Regions from separate parts of the Streptomyces sp. NPDC104226 genome, predicted to be linked through region 1. Evidence: riboswitches for the same ligand, from Rfam matches in the RefSeq annotation. Region 1 holds a riboswitch; the other holds the start of a gene.
The links. A riboswitch is a leader RNA that binds a small molecule or an ion and turns the genes downstream of it on or off. The one in region 1 is predicted to bind glycine.
Positions count from the first base shown of each region.

Region 1 (10,977 bases):
CGTCCTGCCCCACGGGCGGGTCTGTTTCGGTCAAGGGGAATCGCCCGTGAAGTTGTTTGAGAAGTTGTTCGGCAAGAAGAACCGCGAGGAAAGCGGTGCGGCCAGGCACCGCGCGGGGCATGGGGACGTGGAAGGGCAGGGCGACCGGCCGCTCTTCCGCGACGAGGTCGCCGGGGCGGGTGACATTTCGGGCGCGCACGGCGCGTCGGCTGTTGACCCTGCCGGTACCGGACGCATAGGTTTCGGTGAACCATCAACCTCAAGTACGGGTGGAGGGTTTGCACCCGACCCGTATGCCACCAATGCCTCCGCGGGGCAGCCGCGGCGCGAGGAGCCGTCCATGTCGGCCGAGCAGATTTGCAGCAGGTGCGGGCACCGCAGCGATGCGGCGAGCCGGTTCTGCTCCAACTGCGGGGCGCCGCTGCGGGCGGGTCTGACGCCGGAGCGTGCCTCGGAGACCACGTCCACCATCTCGATCTCGGGCCTGGAGGCCTACGAGGCCGAGGTGTCGGGACAGACGCACGTGTCGTCCTCGCTGTCCCCCGAGGCCCAGGCCGCGGTGGAAGCGCTGCCCCCGGGTTCCGCCCTGCTGATCGTGCGGCGCGGCCCGAACTCCGGCAGCCGGTTCCTCCTGGACGGCGAGCTGACGACGGCCGGCCGGCACCCGCAGAGCGACATCTTCCTGGACGACGTCACCGTCTCCCGGCGCCATGTCGAGTTCCGCAGGAGCCACGACGGTTTCACCGTCTCCGACGTCGGCAGCCTCAACGGCACGTACGTGAACCGTGAACCGATCGACTCCGTCGCCCTGCACAACGGCGACGAGGTGCAGATCGGCAAGTACCGGCTGGTCTTCTACGCGAGCCTGCGGGGGCACTGACCCTTCAAGGGAAGGTCCCATGCTGCGTATCCCGGCAGGCGGTGCCGCCAAGAGCGGCACCGCCACCGCCGCCTCCTCGGGCGTGCGGCTGGTGAGCATCGGCACGGTGCTCACGATGCTGCGTGACGAGTTCCCCGAAGTCACGATCTCGAAGATCCGTTTCCTGGAAGCGGAAGGGCTCGTCGAGCCCCGGCGCACACCTTCCGGATATCGCAAGTTCAGCACCGACGACGTGGAGCGCCTCGCCCACGTCCTCCGGCTCCAGCGCGACCACTACCTCCCGTTGAAGGTCATCCGCGAGCAGCTCGACGCGCTCGCGCGGGGGGAGCAGATCCGCATCCCGGCGCCCACGGCGCACGGGGACGCCGTCGACCCCACGAGCCCCGTCGCCCTCTACGGCGAGGTGGGCCGGGAACGTCCGACCGTGGCCCGGGTGGGCCGGGCCGAGCTGATGGCCGCGGCGGAGGTGGACGAGGTCCAGCTCGTGGAGTGGGAGTCGTACGGGCTCCTCGCGGAGGCGCCCGGCGGCGGTTTCGACGCCGAGGCCGTCACCGTGGCCCGTCTGGTGGCCGATCTCGGCCGATTCGGTCTGGAGCCGCGGCACCTGCGGGCGATGAAGGCCGCCGCCGACCGGGAGGCCGGTCTGGTGGAGCAGGTGGTCTCGCCGCTGCGCCGGCACCGCAATCCGCAGACCAGGGCCCATGCGGAGGCCACCATGAAGGAGATCGCGGGGCTCTCCGTACGGCTGCACGAGGCCCTCGTACAGACTGCTCTCGGGGTGCGGCTGCACTGATTCCGAGGGCGATCCCGCGGGGGTTTCGGGCCGACTTCGGCCGACTTCGGAGGAGCTTCGGGGCAGGCTTGGGGGAGCCCGACTACCCAAACCTGCCGGGCAGGTCCTAGGGTTGCTGTGTGAACGAGCTCGACGTTGTGGGTGTCCGGGTGGAAATGCCCTCGAACCAACCGATCGTGCTCCTGCGTGAAGTGGGAGGCGACCGGTACCTCCCCATCTGGATCGGACCAGGGGAGGCGACCGCCATTGCCTTCGCGCAGCAGGGCATGGCCCCTGCCCGGCCGCTGACGCACGACCTTTTCAAGGACGTGCTGGAGGCGATCGGCGAGGAGCTCACCGAGGTCCGGATCACGGATCTGCGGGAGGGCGTTTTCTACGCGGAGCTCGTCTTCGCCAGTGGAGTCGAGGTGAGCGCGCGGCCATCCGATGCCATAGCGCTCGCCCTGCGGACCGGGACGCCGATCTTCGGCAGCGACGGCGTGCTCGACGACGCCGGAATCGCGATCCCGGACGAGCAGGAGGACGAGGTGGAGAAGTTCCGCGAGTTCCTCGACCAGATCTCGCCAGAGGACTTCGGCACCGGCCCGCAGTGAGGCGCGGGTCGCGCCGTCCTCCCGGATATTTCAGCCCATTCGAGTAGCCTTTCCCCGCAACGAGGTACGGGAAACCACTCTCAGGGTGATTATCACTCGGCGTGCCGAGTGTGGCGATCGTTGACGCACCCCCGGTGACTGCCTACCTTCGAGATGGCAGGTCAAGGACGGAGGGTCGGCGTGAGAGTCACGGGCGACGGTATGACCGGGGGCATCCCCGCACGGAGTGACGGTGGGCCGTACCCGCTGCACGGTGGTGCGGTGAGCTCCGCGCGCCGTCAGCCGGAGCCCGCGCGGGTCGGTTCGGTGGGACCGGTGGGGTCGGTCGAGTCGGTGGGTGGCGAGTCCGCACCCGAGCAGGTCGGATACCGGGGGCCGACGGCGTGTGCCGCGGCCGGCATCACGTACCGGCAGCTCGACTACTGGGCCCGCACCGGGCTGGTGGAGCCCACGGTGCGCCCCGCTTACGGCTCGGGGACGCAGCGCCTCTACAGCTTCCGGGACGTGGTCGTCCTCAAGATCGTGAAGCGCTTCCTGGACACCGGGGTGGCGCTGCAGAACATCCGCACCGCCGTACAGCACCTGCGTGACCGGGGTTTCTCGGACCTGGAGCGGATGACGCTGATGAGCGACGGCGCCACCGTGTACGAGTGCACCTCGCCCGATCAGGTCGTCAGCCTGCTCCAGGGCGGCCAGGGTGTCTTCGGGATCGCCGTGGGCGTGGTCTGGCGCGATGTCGAGAACGCCCTGTCGCAGCTGCACGGGGAACGCGTGGACACGGGCGAGACGGTCGTCGGGCACAACCCGGCCGACGAGCTGGCCGCCCGGAGGAACCGGGCCGTCTGAGACCGGCCCCCTTGGCCGGTCGGCCGGTCGCTCGGGTGGCCGGCCCTCCGGGCCGGCTGCGCGGCCGCGGCGGTGGGCCGATTGTCAGTGGTGTAGGGCAGCATCGGAGCTGTGAGATCCGCGCCGACCATCCTGCACCTGGACATGGACGCCTTCTACGCCTCCGTGGAGCAGGCGTCGAAGCCGAGCCTGCGCGGCAAGGCCGTCATCGTCGGCGGGCTCGGGCCGCGCGGGGTCGTCGCCACCGCCTCCTACGAGGCCAGGCGCTTCGGAGTGCACTCGGCCATGCCGATGGCCCAGGCGCGGCGGCTCTGCCCGAACGGCGCGTGCCTGATCCCGCGCTTCAGCCTGTACCGCGAGGTCAGCGACACGGTCATGGCCTTGCTCCGGGAACTGTCCCCCCTCGTGGAGCCGCTCAGCCTGGACGAGGCCTTCGTGGACCTGGAGGCGGGGGGCGTCGCCTTCGACGCGGAGGCCGCGCGGGCCGTCGGTGAGCGGCTCAGGGCCGACATCGCCGCCGTGACGGGGCTGAGCGGGTCGGTGGGGCTCGCGGGGTCCAAGATGCTGGCCAAGGTCGCCTCCGAGGAGGCCAAGCCGGCCGGACTGCTGCTGATCGAGGTGGGCACGGAGCGGGCGCACCTCGCCCCGATGTCGGTACGGACCCTGCCCGGGGTGGGGCCGGCCACGGGGGAGCACCTGCGGCGGGCCGGAATCACGACGGTGGGGGAGCTGGCGGAGGCCGGCGAGGACGAGCTGGTCCGGATGGTGGGCCGCTCGCACGGGGTCGGGCTGTACCGGATGGCGCTGGGCGTGGACGAGCGGCCGGTGGTCGCCGAACGCGATGCGAAGTCCGTCTCCGTGGAGGACACCTTCGACGTCGACCTGCACGACCGGGTGCGGATCCGCACCGAGGTGCAGCGGCTCGCGGACCGGTGCGTGGAGCGGCTGCGGGGGTCGGGGCACTCCGGGCGGACGATCGTGCTCAAGGTCCGGCGGTACGACTTCTCCACGCTGACCCGCTCGGAGACCCTGCGGGGGCCCACGGACGACCCCGCGGTGGTCCGGGAGGCGGCGGCGCGGCTGCTGGAGGCCGTGGACACCACGGGCGGGGTGCGGCTGCTGGGGGTGGGTGTCACGGGGCTGGCGGATTACACCCAGGAGGACCTGTTCGCTTTCGCCGATGCGATGGCTGCGCGGGCCGGGGTGGGGGCGGAGTCGGACGGGGGGTCCGGGCCGGGTGCGGAGCCGGGGCCGGCTGCGGAGCCGGGGCCGGCTGCGGGTGCGGGTGCGGATCGTGGCGAGGAGGCTGCGTCGTTCGCCGGGGGCGTGGTCGAGGCTGACGGGGGTCGGGCGGGCCATGCTCCGGGTGCGGGTGCGGGTGCGGGGCATGGGCCGGGCCAGGACGAGGGCGCCGGGCAGAGGCAGGGGGCACAGCAGGGCCCGGCGCAGGCCCCTGGGCAGGCGCAGGGTGCTGCGGTAGCGATGGCTGAGTCCCCGGGCCCGGGACAGGGTTCTGCGGTAGCGCTGACCGAAGCCGCGGGCGAGGGGCACGGCGCTGGGGCGGGGCTTGTGGAGAGTGCCGGGGAGGACCGGGCCGCCCAGGAGAGGCCGGGCGCTGGGCGCCGGCTTGCGGAGAGTGCCGTGGAGGACGGGGCATCCCGTGAGGCCCAGGGCCAGGAGCCGGGCCCGGGTGCTGGGTCCGAGTGGGTGGCGCGTGCAGGGGAGGACGGGGCGTCCCGCGAGGGGTCGGGCGAGGGTGCTGGGTCCGGGGAGGTGGCGTGTGACGGGGAGGGGCGGGCATTCCGTGAGGGCCAGGAGCCGGGCCCGGGTGCTGGGTCCGGGAAGGTGGCGCGGGACGGGGAGGGGAGGGTGTCTCGCGAGGGTCTGGGCGAGGGGGCTGGGGCCGGGGCGGTGGAGAGTGCCGGGCAGGGGTCCCGTGAGGGCCACGATCAGGGGCCGGGCCTTGTTCAGGGGCGGGGGGCCGGGCGCTCGGAGGGTGGTGAGCGGTTGTGGGTGGCCGGGAGTGATGCGCGGCATGCGGTGTACGGGCCCGGATGGGTGCAGGGCAGCGGGGTCGGGCGGGTGACCGTACGGTTCGAGCAGCCCGGATCCGAGCCGGGCCGGGTGCGCACGTTCCTGGTGGACGATCCCGAGCTGGAGCCGTCCGATCCGCTGCCGCTGGTGGGGAACCGGGCCGTGGGGGTCGGGGGCGCGGCGGCCCCGTAGGAGCCTGAACGGCTGCGGACGCGGGCAGGGACGCCGTGCTTGGCCGGCACGCGCCTGTGCCCCGGAGCCGTTGTCTGGGGCTGATGCCCCGGGCCCGTTGCCCGGGCTGCCTCCGCCGTCCTCGCCCGGCCGCCTCCTGCGTACGGGATGGGCGCCATCGGCGGGGCGCGGAAGTGCTGGACCGGCCGGGGCCGGGAAGTGGAGAACCTCCCGGCTGACCGGCCGCCGCGGTCATCGGTGCCGCCGGGCACTCGTTGCCCTGCTGGCCGCAGGAGCGGGTCGGGGTCAGGGGGTGTCGGGGGACGCGTGGCCGAAGTCGTGGTGGAAGTCGGAGGGCAGGGCCAGGTCCAGGCCGTAGTGGTGGTAGAGCTGCAGCTCCTGTTCGGGGGAGAGGTGGCGGCCGACACCGAAGTCGGGGGCGTCCCTGATGAGGGAGCGTTCGAAGGGCACGCGCAGGGTGTCGCCCACCATCTCGCTGGGCTCCAGCGGGACGAAGGCGTCCCGGCTGAAGAGTCCGGTGCGTACGGCGGCCCATTCCGGGACGCCCGTGGCATCGTCGAGGTAGACCTCGTCGACGGTGCCGATCTTGGTGCCATTGCGGTCGAACGCCTTGCGGCCGATCAGGCTGCGGGGATCGATGTCGGTCTGCACGGTCCGGTCCCTCCATTGGGCGCAACTCCTCCGTAATGACTACAAAAGTGCATTTCCGGAGAGGGGGCCACTCGAGGGAGGCCCGCAGATCCTCGCTGGTAGGCTGGGTGATGGCTGTTGACCCTGTGCGGGAGAGTCCTCCGAATGAGTGAGACGGAGGCGCCGAAGGAGCAAATCCTCCCCGGAATCTCTCAGGCATACGTACCGCACGTGGTGAGGCCACTCTGGAAAGCAGGAGCGGGGTCCCGGGCGCGCAGTGCCGGTCCCTCTCCTCACCGACGGTGAAAGCCGGACCCCGTGGGCGACCCCCGCGCGGCCCGGTGAAGCTCTCAGGTTGTGATGACAGAGGGGGAGGCCGTCCGGGTGCCCGCGCCGTGGTGCCCCTCGCAGGTCGTACGACCCAGGAGGCCTCCGTACATGACCGCCAACCGCATTCCGCTCTCCCAGCTGGAGCGAGGCATCCCCTTCGAGCAGCGCCACATCGGCCCGGACGCCGAGGCGCAGGCGAAGATGCTCGCCCATGTGGGCTACGGCTCGCTGGACGAGCTCACCGCTGCCGCGGTGCCGGATGTGATCAAGACCACCGCCGCGCTGAACCTGCCCGAGGCGCGGACCGAGGCCGAGGTGCTCGCCGAGCTGCGTGAGCTCGCGGACCGCAACCAGGTGCTGTCGTCGATGATCGGTCTCGGCTACTACGGGACCTTCACGCCGCCGGTGATCCTGCGCAACGTCATGGAGAACCCGGCCTGGTACACGGCGTACACGCCCTACCAGCCGGAGATCTCCCAGGGCCGCCTCGAAGCCCTGCTGAACTTCCAGACCGTCGTCGCCGAGCTGACCGGCCTGCCGACCTCCGGTGCCTCCCTGCTCGACGAGGGCACGGCTGCCGCCGAGGCCATGACCCTGGCCCGCCGCGTGGGCAAGGCCAAGGGCAACGTCTTCCTCGTCGACGCCGACGCGCTGCCGCAGACCATCGCGGTGATCCAGACCCGCGCCGAGCCGATCGGCATCGACGTGGTCGTCGCCGACCTGTCCGGGGGGATCCCGGCCGAGATCGCCGAGCGCGGTGTCTACGGCGTGCTCCTGCAGTACCCGGGTGCCTCCGGCGCCGTGCGGGAGATCAAGCCGGTCATCGAGCAGGCGCACGCGCTCGGCGCGATCGTCGCCGTCTCCGCCGACCTCCTCGCCCTGACGCTGCTGACCTCGCCGGGCGAGCTGGGCGCGGACATCGCCGTCGGCACCACCCAGCGCTTCGGCGTCCCGATGGGCTTCGGCGGCCCGCACGCCGGCTACATGGCCGTCCAGGCCAAGCACGCCCGCTCGCTGCCCGGCCGCCTCGTCGGCGTCTCCGTGGACGCGGACGGCAACAAGGCGTACCGCCTGGCGCTGCAGACCCGTGAGCAGCACATCCGCCGTGAGAAGGCCACCAGCAACATCTGCACCGCGCAGGTGCTGCTCGCCGTCATGGCCGGCATGTACGCCGTCTACCACGGCCCCGACGGGCTGCGGACGATCGCCCGTCGGACGCACCGCTACGCCGCCCTGCTCGCGGCCGGTCTGACGGCCGGCGGGGTCGAGGTCGTGCACGGCTCGTACTTCGACACCCTCACCGTCCGGGTGCCGGGCCGGGCCGCCGAGGTCGTGGCCGCCGCCCGCGAGGGTGGCGTCAACCTCTTCCAGGTCGATGCCGACCTGGTCTCCCTGGCCTGTGACGAGACGACCCTGCGCGCCGACGTGGAGGCCGTCTGGGCGGCCTTCGGCGTCACCGCGGACATCGAGGCGCTGGACGCCGCCACCGCCGACGCGCTGCCCGAGGGGCTGCTGCGCGAGGACGCGTACCTGACCCACCCGGTGTTCCACCAGCACCGCTCCGAGACCGCGATGCTGCGCTACCTGCGCAAGCTCTCGGACAAGGACTACGCGCTGGACCGCGGCATGATCCCGCTGGGCTCCTGCACCATGAAGCTCAACGCGACCACCGAAATGGAATCGGTCACCTGGCCGGAATTCGGCCAGTTGCACCCGTTCGCCCCGGTCGGGCAGGCCGAGGGGTACCTCACGCTCATCACCGAGCTGGAGGAACGTCTCTGCGAGGTCACCGGCTACGACAAGGTCTCCATTCAGCCGAATGCCGGCTCCCAGGGTGAGCTCGCCGGCCTGCTGGCCGTCCGCGCCTACCACCGGGCGAACGGCGACGAGCAGCGCACCGTCTGCCTCATCCCGTCCTCCGCGCACGGCACCAACGCGGCGAGCGCCGTGATGGCCGGCATGAAGGTCGTCGTCGTCAAGACCGGCGACGACGGCGAGGTGGACACGGACGACCTGCGCGCCAAGATCGAGCAGTACCGCGACGAGCTCGCCGTGCTGATGATCACGTACCCCTCCACGCACGGTGTGTTCGAGGAGCACGTCGCCGACATCTGCGCCCAGGTGCACGACGCCGGCGGCCAGGTCTACGTGGACGGCGCCAACCTCAACGCCCTGGTGGGCCTGGCCAAGCCGGGTCACTTCGGCGGCGACGTCTCGCACCTGAACCTGCACAAGACCTTCTGCATCCCGCACGGCGGCGGCGGTCCGGGCGTCGGCCCGGTCGGTGTCCGTGCGCACCTGGCTCCGTACCTGCCCAACCACCCGCTCCAGCCGACCGCCGGTCCGGAGACGGGCGTCGGCCCGATCTCGGCCGCTCCGTGGGGCTCGGCGGGCATCCTGCCGATCTCCTGGTCGTACGTGCGCCTGATGGGCGGCGAGGGCCTCAAGCGCGCCACCCAGGTGGCGGTGCTCGGCGCCAACTACATCGCCAAGCGCCTGGAGCCGCACTACCCGGTGCTCTACACCGGCCCGGGCAACCTGGTCGCGCACGAGTGCATCATCGACATGCGCCCCCTGTCCAAGGCGACGGGCGTGAGCATCGACGACATCGCCAAGCGCCTGATCGACTACGGGTTCCACGCGCCGACCATGTCCTTCCCGGTCGCCGGCACGCTCATGATCGAGCCGACGGAGTCCGAGGACCTCGCCGAGATCGACCGCTTCTGCGACGCGATGATCGCCATCCGCGCCGAGATCGAGCGGGTCGCGGGCGGCGAGTGGCCGGTGGACGACAACCCGCTGGCCAACTCCCCGCACACGGCGGCGGCCCTGGGCGGCGAGTGGAACCACCCGTACACCCGCGACGAGGCCGTCTTCCCCGGTGGGGTGTCGGCCGCGGAGAAGTACTGGCCGCCGGTGCGCCGCATCGACGGTGCCTTCGGTGACCGGAACCTGGTGTGTTCCTGCCCGCCGCTGGACGAGTACGACAACTGATGCGGTGACATGACGAAGGGGCCGGTCCGGGAGTTCGCTCTCCTGGGCCGGCCCCTTTCGTTTCCGTCGTCGGCTAGGCCGCCTTCATCACCTGCGTCGCCGCGAGCCGGCGGTGCGGGGCGATGATCCGGCCGTCCGGCAGCAGCTCACCGGTGTCCTCGAACAGCAGGACGCCGTTGCACAGCAGGCTCCAGCCCTGTTCCGGGTGAACGGCCACGGGGTGTGCGGCCTCCCGGTCGGCGGAGTCGGCGGACGGGCATGCTGGCTTGTGCTGGCACATGGATGCGTTCTTTCGCTGCGGTGTGGTCTGTGTGCTGCGGCTCGGTGCGTTGTGCGCGTGGTTCATGGCCGCCCCCCGTATCAACGACTTGGCTCGGTCAGAGCCCCCAGTGTTCCCCCATGGCGCGGTGTCCGGAGGGATTTCCCGGCAGCTGTCCTCATAGATTGATGACGCATCACCCGTGCGGGCGGTTCAGCTCAACTCCCCTGTCATTTCGGATGGTTACCCGGTGGCCCGAGTGGGCTAGGCCGAATGGGCAGAACCGGCCAGGGGCCGGGTCAGGCGGCCGGTGCGGCCATGGAAGGCGGTACCGGGGGAGCCGTCGGCGTGAGCCGGTGGGTCAGTACGGGGAGCAGTTCGGACACGGGGTGCGGGCGGTAGGCGGCGATGCCGGGCGGGGCGGGTGCCAGGGGGACCAGGAGGTCGGCGGCGGCCGGCAGGCCGGCGGAGGCGTCGGCGCCCACCGATCCGTGCAGCCACAGGGTCAGCATGTACAGCTCCGGTACGGACAGCAGGCGCGGCTGGTAGTTCTTGCCGAGCGACTCGGCCTGGCGCAGCGCGCGTTCGGTGGCGGCGACGTAGGGGCCCTCGAAGAAGTGGGAGAAGGCCCAACCGTCCGGGGTCAGCCGGGTGTCGGCCGCCGCGACGTAGCGGTCCCCGCTGCGGATCAGGAACCGCCAGCCGGTCAGCCGGGTACGCGGCGGCCTGCCGCCGGCGGTCAGGCCCGAGATGTGCAGCCGGTCCAAGACGTGTACGGGCAGTGGCAGTTCGGCGGTCATCGGCCCCTGGAGGGAGCGCAGGGCCGGGGTGTGCGCCTCATGGACGGCGGTGGGGGAGCCGAGGGCCGCGAGGACGCTGCGCAGGGCGGGCGCGGGAGCCGGAGGGACGTGCAGCGGCATGGTGGGTCGCCTCTCGCTTGGGAGACCTGTGGAACGGGGCGGGTACGGGGTGCGGACGACGCTGTCGCATTCTGGGGTCAGAGGGGGGCTGAGGGGCAATGGCCGCGCGCCAACTCTCTGCCTCGCATGCGGAGTTTATCTGACATGTGTTCACGCAGTGTTTCGGCTAGCTGTCCCGCCTATTTCCGACAAGGCGGATACCGGTCCCGCTGACGTGGCATTCATGCCGGGTGCGCGCAAAATTTCCGCGCTGACCTCGGAGGTTACCGGATGGGGGCTCGGCTGAAAAGCATCGGTTATCGATAACCGGCAAAGTCAACGGTGTATTTGCAGAATCGTGCTTGCCAGGTGAATGTGCCAAAGCGCCCGTCGGCCAAACCGGCGCGCGCTCCCCGCCAGTCGCACCCCTTCCGCGTTATCGATCACGCCGCCGGGGCATCATCGACCGTAACGCGCGCCCGGGCGGGGGATCCACTGCCCACCGGCCGGGCCCAGTCGAGGAGGGA
Region 1 covers NZ_JBVJMS010000014.1:234,022-244,998, reverse strand. The annotation lists gene ACZ60J_RS35580 (FHA domain-containing protein) at 341-880, shown strand; gene ftsR (transcriptional regulator FtsR) at 900-1,673, shown strand; gene ACZ60J_RS35570 (bifunctional nuclease family protein) at 1,793-2,266, shown strand; gene ACZ60J_RS35565 (MerR family transcriptional regulator) at 2,447-3,112, shown strand; gene ACZ60J_RS35560 (DNA polymerase IV) at 3,224-5,338, shown strand; gene ACZ60J_RS35555 (PRC-barrel domain-containing protein) at 5,624-5,989, opposite strand; glycine riboswitch at 6,108-6,206, shown strand; gene gcvP (aminomethyl-transferring glycine dehydrogenase) at 6,407-9,292, shown strand; gene ACZ60J_RS35545 (DUF5999 family protein) at 9,366-9,572, opposite strand; gene ACZ60J_RS35540 (hypothetical protein) at 9,851-10,471, opposite strand.

Region 2 (10,977 bases), on a different contig from region 1:
GACATCAGGGTTCCCTGGGTCAGTTGCCGGCGGTGAGCTTGGCGTACTCGTCCTCGGAGAGCAGGTCGGCCGGCTCCTCCGTGACGCGCACCTTGAAGAGCCAGCCACCCTCGAACGGAGCCGAGTTCACCAGCGACGGGTCGTCGATGACGTCCTGGTTGGACTCGACGATCTCGCCGGTGACGGGGGAGTACAGGTCGCTGACCGACTTGGTCGACTCCAGCTCGCCGCAGGTCTCGCCCGCGGTCACCGTGTCGCCCACCTCGGGAAGCTGGGCGTAGACGACGTCACCGAGCGCGTTGGCCGCGAACTCCGTGATGCCGACCGTCGAGACGCCGTCGACGGCGCCCGACAGCCACTCGTGCTCCTTGCTGAAACGCAGCTGCTGGGGGTTGCTCATGACCTGATTCTCCTGGATGCGGGGGAGTGGATACGAACGGTGGTCCGGCAGGACCGGCGCCGAAGCGCGCCGGTCACCGGGGCGGTGCGGTACGCGGCTGTACGGGGCTACTTCTGCCGCTTGTAGAACGGCAGGGCCACGACCTCGTACGCCTCATGCGTACCGCGAATGTCCACGCCGACGCCGGAGGTGCCGGGCGCGGCGTGCGCCGCGTCGACATAGGCCATCGCGATCGGCTTGCCCAGCGTCGGGGACGGGGCGCCCGAGGTGACCTCGCCGACGACCTGGCCGTCGAAGGTCACGGCGAAGCCGGCGCGCGGGACGCGGCGGCCCTCGGCGATCAGGCCGACCAGCTTGCGCGGCGGGTTCGTGGCGGCGCGCTCGGCGGCGGCCTCCAGGGCGGCGCGACCGACGAAGTCGCCCTCCTTCTCGAACTTGACGACCCGGCCCAGACCCGCGTCGAACGGGGTGAGGGAGGTGGTCAGCTCGTGCCCGTACAGCGGCATGCCCGCTTCCAGGCGCAGGGTGTCGCGGCAGGACAGGCCGGCCGGGACCAGGCCGACGCCCTCGCCCGCCTTGGTCAGGGCCTCCCACAGCTGGACGGCGTGCTCGGGGGCGACGAACAGCTCGAAGCCGTCCTCGCCGGTGTAGCCGGTACGCGCGATCAGCGCGGGCACCCCGGCGACCGTGCCGGGCAGGCCGGCGTAGTACTTCAGCCCGTCCAGGTCGGCGTCCGTGAGGGAGGCGAGGATGCCGGGGGACTCCGGACCCTGCACCGCGAGCAGCGCGTACGCGTCGCGGTCGTCGCGGACCTCGGCGTCGAAGCCGGCGGCGCGCTCGGTGAGCGCGTCCAGGACGACCTGGGCGTTGGAGGCGTTCGCGACGACCATGAACTCGGTCTCGCCCAGGCGGTAGACGATCAGGTCGTCGATGATCCCGCCGTCCTCCTGGCAGATGTGCGTGTAGCGGGCACGGCCGACGCCGACGGTGGAGATGTTGCCGACCAGCGCGTAGTCCAGGACCTTGACGGCCTCCGGGCCGGTCAGGGTGATCTCGCCCATGTGGGAGAGGTCGAAGAGACCGGCCCTGGTGCGGACGGCGTTGTGCTCGTCGCGCTCGCTCGCGTACCGCAGGGGCATGTCCCAGCCCGCGAAATCGGTCATGGTCGCACCGAGGGAACGGTGCAGCGCATCGAGGGCGGTCAGGCGGGGGGCAGTGCTCATGGGTGTGGCTCCCGGGTCCCAGGGCATGACATGACGAGGAGGAGTTCCTCCCCATCTGTCATCGGAACCTGAGAGGTTCGCCGAGAGTTCCCCGCTTCCAGGGGAGGCCATCGACTTGCACCTTGGGTGGAACCGTCGCCGGAGCCCTCACGGGCGGTGGCGCGGCTCGCTTTTCAGATCTGCCTCATCCACGCGGTACGGGGCCTGAGAGATTCAAGGGAGGTACTTGCTCCTTCGGCGCCCGGGCACCGCCTCGCGGCGTGCCGGGACTCTCCCGCGCGGATTCAAGCGGCCGGTATGCAGTTAGGTGTCCAGATGGCGCACATCATTGCACGACGTGCGGCCGAATGGGGGAGGGGGTCCGCAAGCGGATCGGACCCGGAGCGGAACCGGCGCCGCCGGATTACCGTCTCTTTACACTCAGGGGGAACGGGTCCACCGACCCGTATCGGGGGAGGCGATCACTGTGCGGAGATTCGGAGTACTGGCGACGACGACCGCGGGCACCGTCGAGGACCCGGTGACCGGGGTGCCGACGCAGCGCGCCGTCGTACGGGAGCCGGCGGCGGCCGGGGCGGCGGGGGAGCACGCAGCCGTACGAGACCTGCGCGGAGCCGAGGGCCCGCGGGCGCTCCGCTTCGCCGCCGGGGACGTCGTGGTGGTCTCCGGACTGCCCGGCGGCGGCAAGAGCACCCTGATCAAGCGGGCCGCGGAGGGCGGCGGCATCGACTCCCAGGACGCCCGCGAGCGGTGGGAGCGCCGGATGCCGGCCGCCCTGCCCTACGCGGTGTACCGGCCCGCGGTCCGGATCGCGCACTACTGGGGCCTGTGGCGGGTCCTGCGCTCCGGGGCCCCGGCCGTCGTCCACGACTGCGGTACGCAGAGCTGGGTACGGGGGCTGCTGGCCTCGGCGGCCCGGCGGCGCGGCCGCGCGCTGCACCTCGTGCTGCTGGACACCACGCCCGAGGAGGCCCGGGCCGGGCAGGCGGCACGGGGCCGGGGCGTCTCGGCGTACGCCTTCGCCCGGCACCGCGGCGCGGTGGCCCGGCTGCTGCGCGAGGCCGAGGCGGGCCGCCCGCCGGCCGGCTGCGCCTCGGTGACCCTGCTGGACCGCCCGGCGGCGTCCCGGCTGACGTCGATCGGCTTCCGCTAGCGGGGCGCGGGCAGCGGGCGGGCGGGCTGCGGGGCGGCCCCCGGCCGGGGTGCCGCAGGCGCCCGTTAATCTCGGGTCGAGACCAAGGGCAAGCGAGCGGAGACGTACATGTGGCCGGGTAACGAGCTGGAGCAGGTGCTCGGGGCGGCGCTCGGACAGGCGGACGCCGGGGGGCGGATCCTCGAGGTCCTCGGGCGGAGCCGGCTGTGGATCCCGCTGCCCGGCGGGGTGAACAGCCTGAGCCTGCCCACCATGGACATCGGCGGCGCCGCCTACGTGCCCGTCTACAGCTCCGAGGAGCAGTTCCGCGCCTGCGCCGGACCCGCCATGGACTTCGCCGTCGCCCCCGCCGTGGACTTCGCCCGCGGCCTGCCCCCGCAGCTCGGCATCGCGGTCAACCCCGAGGGGTCCGTCGGCGTGCCCCTGCCCCCGCCGGCCGTCGCGGAGCTCTGCCGCACCGGCCGCACCCCGCTCGACGGCCCCGCCACCGGCGGCCGGGTCCGGCTCTACGAGCCCGACTGGCAGGAGGATCCGGTCGAGTTCCTGGCCGCCGCCGCGGAGGAGTTCCGCGCCACCGGAGTGGTCGCGGCCGCGCACCGCTGCCTCGCCAGCGTCGAGGGCGGCCCGCCGGAGCTGTACGTCGGAGTCCACCTGCTGGGATGGGAGCCCGGCATGCGAAACGCCCCGATGGACGCGCTGGGCCGGGCCCTGACCCGCGTACCACCGCCCTGGCCGGTGCAGTTGATCCTGCTCGACGCCGCCGAGGACCCGGTCGTCGACTACATACGTGAGCGCGTACGCCCCTTCTACCTGCCGTAGTGACGCTTAAGCTGGTCGCCGACACGCGTGGACGACGGGCGGACGAACAGACGAAGAGGGGTACCCGGGTGAGTGCGTCAGGCACGGCCGCGGTCGGGCAGGTCGAGCACATGCTGCGCCAGGTGACTCCGGGGCGCTACGAGAGCTACGAGTCTCTCCTGCACGCCCTGGCCGAGGGACGGCTGTGGATGCTCCTCTGGCAGGGGCAGCCCGGCTCTCCCGAGGCCCAGTACGGCGGCATGGAGGTCGACGGCCTCGGGTACGCGCCCTGCGTGACCTCCCCGCAGGAGCTGGCCGCCAGCGGCTGGAACCGCGGGTACGAGGTGGTCACCGGCCGGGACATCGCCCGCGCCCTCTACCCCGACCGCTGGGGGCTGTGGCTCAATCCGCACGCCCAGGGCGGCGGCGTCGGCCTCCCCTGGGCCGACCTGCGCCGGATCGCCACCGGGCTGGACCGGATGCCGGCCGGCCCGCTGCGGCTGTCCGAGCCCGCCATCGAGCTGCCGCAGTTCTACGGGCTGCTCACGCAGCACGCGCACCGCACGCCCGCGGTCCGCTCGCTGCGCCGCGCCTGGGTGCAGCCCGCGCTGGGGTCCCCGTACCTCGCCGTCGGGCTCGACCTGTACGACGCCTCCGCGCACGCGCTGGAATCCGTGCGCGAGATGATGCGCCAGTCGGTCGGCGCGGTCCCCGAGGGGGTGCCCGTGTGCACGGTCGCGCTCGCGGACGAACACGATCCGGTGGCGATGTGGCTGCGGGCGCAAACCAGGCCCTTCTACGACCGAGAGGGACAGGCGCCCGCCTACTGAGACATCGGTATCCAGCCACCCGAGGCCGCACGGAACAGTCGTTCCGTGCGGCCTTTGCGTTGTCCGGATTTCGACGCTGATGTGCGCCCAATAGGCGCGCTAGTACGCCGAGTTGGGCGCCATGTCCGATTCCGTACCGAACAGGATGTCTTGCTCCGCTGAGATGACAGCGAAGTCCGGATAACGGGAACTCGACCCTCAGATCACGGTTGCGCATCCATTCACCTGCGGGTCTGGCGGGTGATCGAGCGCCCGATGAAGACTCCCCACCCAAGAGCGGGTGAGTCCTCCAACGACGATCCCGTCACGGGAACTTCGCCTGTCGTTTCGCACAGCACCACGCGCACCACCGGCACGACCCGCTCCTCAGCAACGCATCAGTACCTCGCACTCCGAGCGCCACTCCGCACCAACGCCGCCACAGCGGCGGGCATGGGCCGGCCCACCCGTCGGCCGAGAGGGGTCCCCACCACGATGACGGCACCACTGCACGACATGAGCGCGGAGACACCCGCACCCGTGTCCGTAGCCGACGTCCCCGCCAAGGCCATCGAAGGCCGCTCGCCCGGCCGCATCGCCTGGATGCGGCTCAAGCGCGACAAGGTCGCGCTGGCCGGCGGTTTCGTCGTGCTCCTGCTGATCCTCGTCGCACTGTTCGCGCCGCTGATCGTCAGCGCGTTCGGCCACCCCCCGGAGGAGCTGCACGAAGACCTGCTGGACCCGTTGCTGGGCCTGCCCGCCGGCGACTACGGCGGCATCAGCAGCGACTTCCTGCTGGGCGTCGAGCCGGTCAACGGCCGCGACGTGTTCAGCCGCATCGTCTACGGCGCCCGCATCTCCCTGCTGGTCGCCTTCCTCTCCGCCTTCGTGGCGGTCTCGCTGGGCACCTTCTTCGGCATCGTCGCCGGCTACTTCGGCGGCTGGGTCGACGCGGCCATCAGCCGGGTCATGGACCTGCTGCTGGCCTTCCCGCAGCTGCTCTTCATCATCGCGCTGGTCTCGGTCGTCCCCGCCAAGCTCTGGGGCTTCGAGGGGTCGGGCCTGCGGATCGCCGTACTGGTCCTGGTGATCGGCTTCTTCGGATGGCCCTACATCGGCCGCATCGTCCGCGGACAGACCCTGTCGCTGCGCGAACGGGAGTACGTCGAAGCCGCGCGGAGCCTGGGCGCGGGCCGGATGTACATCCTCTTCCGCGAGCTGCTGCCGAACCTGGTCGCGCCCATCACCGTCTACGCCACGCTGATGATCCCCACCAACGTGCTGACCGAGGCCGCGCTCAGCTTCCTGGGCGTCGGCGTCAAGCCGCCCACGCCGTCCTGGGGCGAGACCCTCTCGACGGCCGTGCGGACCTATGAGGACGATCCGCTCTTCATGATCTTCCCCGGCATGGCGATCTTCATCACCGTGCTGGCCTTCAACCTCTTCGGCGACGGCGTCCGCGACGCCCTCGACCCGAAGGGCTCCCGTTAGCCGTCCCCGCAGGTCATCCCGCAGGGCACCCGTAGGCCAGAACCGCAGGGCACACCGGAACCCGGCTTCGTGCCGGAATCACAACGGAGGGTTGCGAGCATCGTGACTACCCATCGCATGTCCAAGCGCAGGCTCGTCGCCGGCACGGCCGTCGTGCTCGCGACGATGCTGTCCGCGACCGCCTGTGGCGGAGACGACGGCAAGTCCAAGGACGGGGACAAGCCGGCCGCGGCGGGCGGCTTCAACGCCGCCATCGGCAAGGTCGCCAACGCTTCCACCAAGACGGGCGGCGAGCTGAAGTTCGTCGGTACCCAGGAAGCCGACTCGTGGGACCCGCAGCGCGGCTACTACGGCTTCATGTGGGACTTCTCCCGCTACTACGCCCGCCAGCTCGTCAGCTTCAAGGCGGAGCCGGGCACCAAGAGCACCGAGCTCGTCCCCGACCTGGCCACCGCCAACGCGGAGATCAGCGACGGCGGCAAGACCTACAAGTACACCCTCAAGGACAACGTGACCTGGGAGGACGGCACCCCCGTCACCGCCCAGGACGTGAAGTACGGCATCGAGCGCACCTGGGCCCAGGACGTCATCTCCGGCGGCCCGGTCTACCTGATGCAGGTCCTCGACCCGAAGACCGAGTACCCGGGTCCGTACAAGGACACCAGCCCGGACAAGCTCGGCCTCAAGGCGATCGAGACCCCGGACGCGAAGACCATCATCTTCAAGCTCCCCGCGCCCAACGGCGACTTCGAGCAGATGCTGGCCATGCCGGCCGCCAGCCCGGTCAAGCAGGAGAAGGACACCGCGGCCAAGTACGGCCTCAAGCCCTTCTCCAACGGCCCGTACAAGATCGACTCGTACGAGCCCAACAAGAGCATGAAGCTCTCGCGCAACACCGCCTGGAAGGCCGAGTCGGACACGATCCGCAAGGCGCTCCCGGACACCATCTCGGTCACGTTCATGGCGAACGCGGACGACATGGACAAGCGCCTGATGAACGGTGAGTTCGACCTGGACATCAACGCGACCGGCATCGGCCAGGCGGCCCGCGCCACCGCGCTGAAGGACCACAAGGACAACCTGGACAACGGCCAGACCGGCTTCATCCGGTACGCCGTGATGCCGCAGACCGTCGCGCCGTTCGACAACATCGAGTGCCGCAAGGCCGTCATCTACGCGGCCGACAAGAAGTCCCTGCAGACCGCCCGCGGCGGCCCGCAGGCCGGTGGCGACATCGCCCCCAACATGCTCCCGCTCGGCATCAAGGGCGCCGACGGCAAGTACGACCCGTACGGCGTGCTGACGAACGACGGCAAGCCGGACACCGAGAAGGCCAAGGCCGCCCTGAAGGCCTGCGGCAAGGAGAGCGGCTTCAAGACGACCATCGCGGTCCGCAACAACAAGCCGGTCGAGGTCGCCACGGCCGTCTCCCTGCAGAACGCCCTGAAGCAGGTCGGCATCGAGGCCGACGTCGACCAGTTCGACGGCGCCCAGACCTCCGGCATCATCGGTTCGCCGAAGGTGGTCAAGGAGAAGGGCTACGGCATCATCATCATGGGCTGGGGCGCCGACTTCCCGACCGGTCAGGGCTTCTCCCAGCCGCTGGTCGACGGCCGCTTCATCCTGCAGAGCGGCAACAACAACTTCTCCGAGCTCAACGACCCGGCGATCAACAAGCTGTTCGACGACGCCATCGCGGAGACCGACCCCAACAAGGCCGGCGACATCTACAAGCAGATGAACCAGAAGGTCTCCGAGGCCGCGGTCTACCTGCCCTTCGTCTACGACAAGACGATCTCCTGGCGCAGCAGCCGTCTGACCAACGTCTACACCTCCGACGCGTACAACGGCCGCTACGACTACGCCTCGCTCGGCGTCCAGTAGACCGACCGTCCGATTCAGTTCCAGTGCCACACCCGCTAGGCACGAAGGGCAGGTGATGGCCGCGGCGGCGGCTCGGGGGCGCTCTCCAGAAGAGGGCGTTCCCGGGCCGCGGTCAGGCCGAGCGCAGTGCTTGCATATCTCATCCGGCGGATCTTCGCCGTCATCGTCATGCTGTTGGTCATCTCCCTGGTGACCTTCGGAATCTTCTTCCTCTTCCCGAAGATGATCGGGACGGACCCGGCCCTGTACTTCGTCGGCAAGCAGTCCGACCCCGCCGCCATCGAGGGCATCCGGCAGAAGATGGGTCTCGACGACCCGATCCTCGTCCAGTTCGGCAAGTTCGTCGTCGGGCTGGTGGCGGGTCGTACGTACGCCAACGGCAACGACGTCACGCAATGCGCCGCGCCCTGCTTCGGATACTCCTTCAAGACCGAGCAGGAGGTGTGGCCGCTGCTGACCGACTGGCTGCCCGTCACCCTCTCGCTCGCCGCCGGCGCCGTCGTGCTCTGGGTGATCGGCGGTGTCGCCGCCGGCGTCATCTCCGCCCTCAAGCGCGGTACCGTCCTGGACCGCTCGGCCATGGGCCTCGCCCTCGCCGGCGTCTCCCTCCCCATCTACTTCACCGGCATGCTCGCCATCGCCTTCTTCTCCGACCAGCTCGGCTGGTTCGGACGGCCGGAGAAGACCTTCGCCGAGGACCCGGGCACCTGGTTCAACGGCATGGTCCTGCCGTGGGTCTCGCTCGCCTTCCTCTACGCGGCGATGTACGCGCGACTCACCCGCGCGACCATGCTCGAGGTGCTCAACGAGGACTACATCCGCACCGCGCGCGCCAAGGGACTGACGGAACCCGTCGTCATCGGCAAGCACGCGATGCGCTCGACCATGACGCCGATCCTCACCGTCCTGGGTCTCGACCTCGGCGCGCTGATGGGCGGCGCCGTCCTCACCGAGTACACCTTCTCGCTGCACGGCCTCGGCTACAGCGCCGTCCGCGCCATCAGCGAGCACGACCTGCCGGTCATTCTCGGCATCACCCTGATCTCCGCCTTCTTCGTCGTCGCGGCCAACCTCGTCGTCGACCTCCTGTACGCGGTGATCGACCCCCGAGTGAGGCTGTCATGACCGATTCGACGACGCCCATCGTGACGGGCGCACTGAACGAGCCCGTCGCCACCGGCGCACCCGGCACCGCGTTCCTCGACGTACGCGACCTCAAGGTCCACTTCCCCACCGAAGACGGCCTGGTCAAGTCCGTGGACGGACTCTCCTTCACGCTGGAGAAGGGCAAGACCCTCGGCATCGTCGGCGAGTCCGGCTCCGGCAAGTCGGTGACCTCCCTGGGCATCATGGGCCTGCACCGGGTCGGCCAGTACGGCCGCCAGCGGGCCCGGATCTCCGGTGAGATCTGGCTCGACGGCAAGGAACTGCTGTCCAGCCCCGAGGAAGAGGTCCGCAAGCTGCGCGGCCGGGAGATCGCGATGATCTTCCAGGACCCGCTGTCGGCGATGCACCCCTACTTCACCGTGGGCAAGCAGATCGCCGAGGCCTACCGGGTCCACCACAAGGTCGACAAGAAGGCCGCCCGCAAGCGGGCCGTCGAACTCCTCGACCGCGTGGGAATCCCCGAGCCGCACAAGCGGGTCGACAGCTACCCGCACGAGTTCTCCGGCGGCATGCGCCAGCGCGCGATGATCGCGATGGCGCTGGTCAACAACCCCGAACTGCTCATCGCGGACGAGCCCACCACCGCCCTCGACGTCACCGTCCAGGCGCAGATCCTCGACCTGATCCGGGATCTGCAGAAGGAGTTCGGCTCCGCGGTCATCATGATCACGCACGACCTCGGCGTGGTCGCCGAGATGGCCGACGACCTCCTCGTGATGTACGGCGGCCGGTGCGTGGAGCGCGGCAGCGCCGAGAAGGTGTTCTACGAGCCCCGCCACCCCTACACCTGGGGCCTGCTCGGCTCTATGCCGCGCATCGACCGGGAGCAGACCGAGCGCCTCATCCCGGTCAAGGGTTCGCCGCCCAGCCTCATCAACATCCCGAGCGGCTGCGCCTTCAACCCCCGGTGCCCGTACGCCGACCTGCCCAAGGGCGATGTCACGCGGACCGTACGGCCCGAGCTGTCCCTCGTCGACACCTCCGCGGAAGGCGCCGGCCGGCACTGGGCCGCCTGTCACCTCTCCCCGGAGCAGCGGGACCGGATCTGGACCGAAGAGATTGCGCCGAAGCTGTGACCGACATGACTGCGCCCCACGACAGCGGGAACGAGAAGGCCGCCACGGCCACCGTCCCGGCCCAGGCGGTGGACTCCCCGGAGCCGCTGCTCCGCGTGACCGGACTGGTCAAGCACTTCCCCATCACCAAGGGGCTGCTGCGCCGCCAGGTCGGGGCCGTGAAGGCCGTCGACGGCATCGACTTCGAGGTCTACCCCGGTGAGACCCTCGGCATCGTCGGCGAGTCCGGCTGCGGAAAGTCGACCATGGGCCGGCTGATCACCCGGCTGCTCGAACCGACCGGCGGAAAGGTCGAGTTCGAGGGCAAGGACATCACGCACCTGGGCGTGTCCGGCATGCGCCCGATGCGCCGCGACGTGCAGATGATCTTCCAGGACCCCTACGGCTCGCTGAACCCCCGGCACACGGTGGGCACCATCGTCAGCGCCCCGTTCAAGCTCCAGGGGGTCGTGCCCGAGGGCGGCCTCAAGGCGGAGGTCCAGCGCCTCCTCTCCCTGGTGGGCCTCAACCCGGAGCACTACAACCGCTACCCGCACGAGTTCTCCGGCGGTCAGCGCCAGCGCATCGGCATCGCCCGTGCACTGGCCCTGAAGCCGAAGCTCGTCGTGGCGGACGAGCCGGTCTCGGCCCTGGACGTCTCCATCCAGGCCCAGGTGGTCAACCTGCTGGACGACCTCCAGGAGGAGCTCGGCCTCACGTACGTGATCATCGCCCACGACCTGTCGGTCATCCGGCACGTCTCGGACCGCATCGCGGTGATGTACCTCGGCAAGATCGTCGAACTCGCGGACAACAAGTCCCTGTACACGGCGCCCATGCACCCGTACACCAACGCCCTGATGTCGGCCGTGCCGGTGCCGGACCCGCGCCGGCGCGGAGCCAAGAGCGGCCGCATCCTGCTCAAGGGCGACGTCCCTTCGCCGATCTCCCCGCCCTCCGGCTGCCGCTTCCACACCCGGTGCTGGAAGGCGACCCA
Region 2 covers NZ_JBVJMS010000012.1:239,144-250,120, forward strand. The annotation lists gene glyA (serine hydroxymethyltransferase) at 1-5, opposite strand, end outside; gene gcvH (glycine cleavage system protein GcvH) at 20-400, opposite strand; gene gcvT (glycine cleavage system aminomethyltransferase GcvT) at 508-1,623, opposite strand; glycine riboswitch at 1,807-1,910, opposite strand; gene ACZ60J_RS33175 (AAA family ATPase) at 2,090-2,776, shown strand; gene ACZ60J_RS33180 (enhanced serine sensitivity protein SseB) at 2,885-3,595, shown strand; gene ACZ60J_RS33185 (enhanced serine sensitivity protein SseB C-terminal domain-containing protein) at 3,664-4,404, shown strand; gene ACZ60J_RS33190 (ABC transporter permease) at 4,879-5,874, shown strand; gene ACZ60J_RS33195 (ABC transporter substrate-binding protein) at 5,977-7,758, shown strand; gene ACZ60J_RS33200 (ABC transporter permease) at 7,885-8,883, shown strand; gene ACZ60J_RS33205 (ABC transporter ATP-binding protein) at 8,880-10,001, shown strand; gene ACZ60J_RS33210 (ABC transporter ATP-binding protein) at 10,007-10,977, shown strand, end outside.
Region 2: it holds a riboswitch for glycine, as region 1 does, so the genes downstream of both, gcvT (glycine cleavage system aminomethyltransferase GcvT) here and gcvP (aminomethyl-transferring glycine dehydrogenase) in region 1, are expected to answer to the same signal.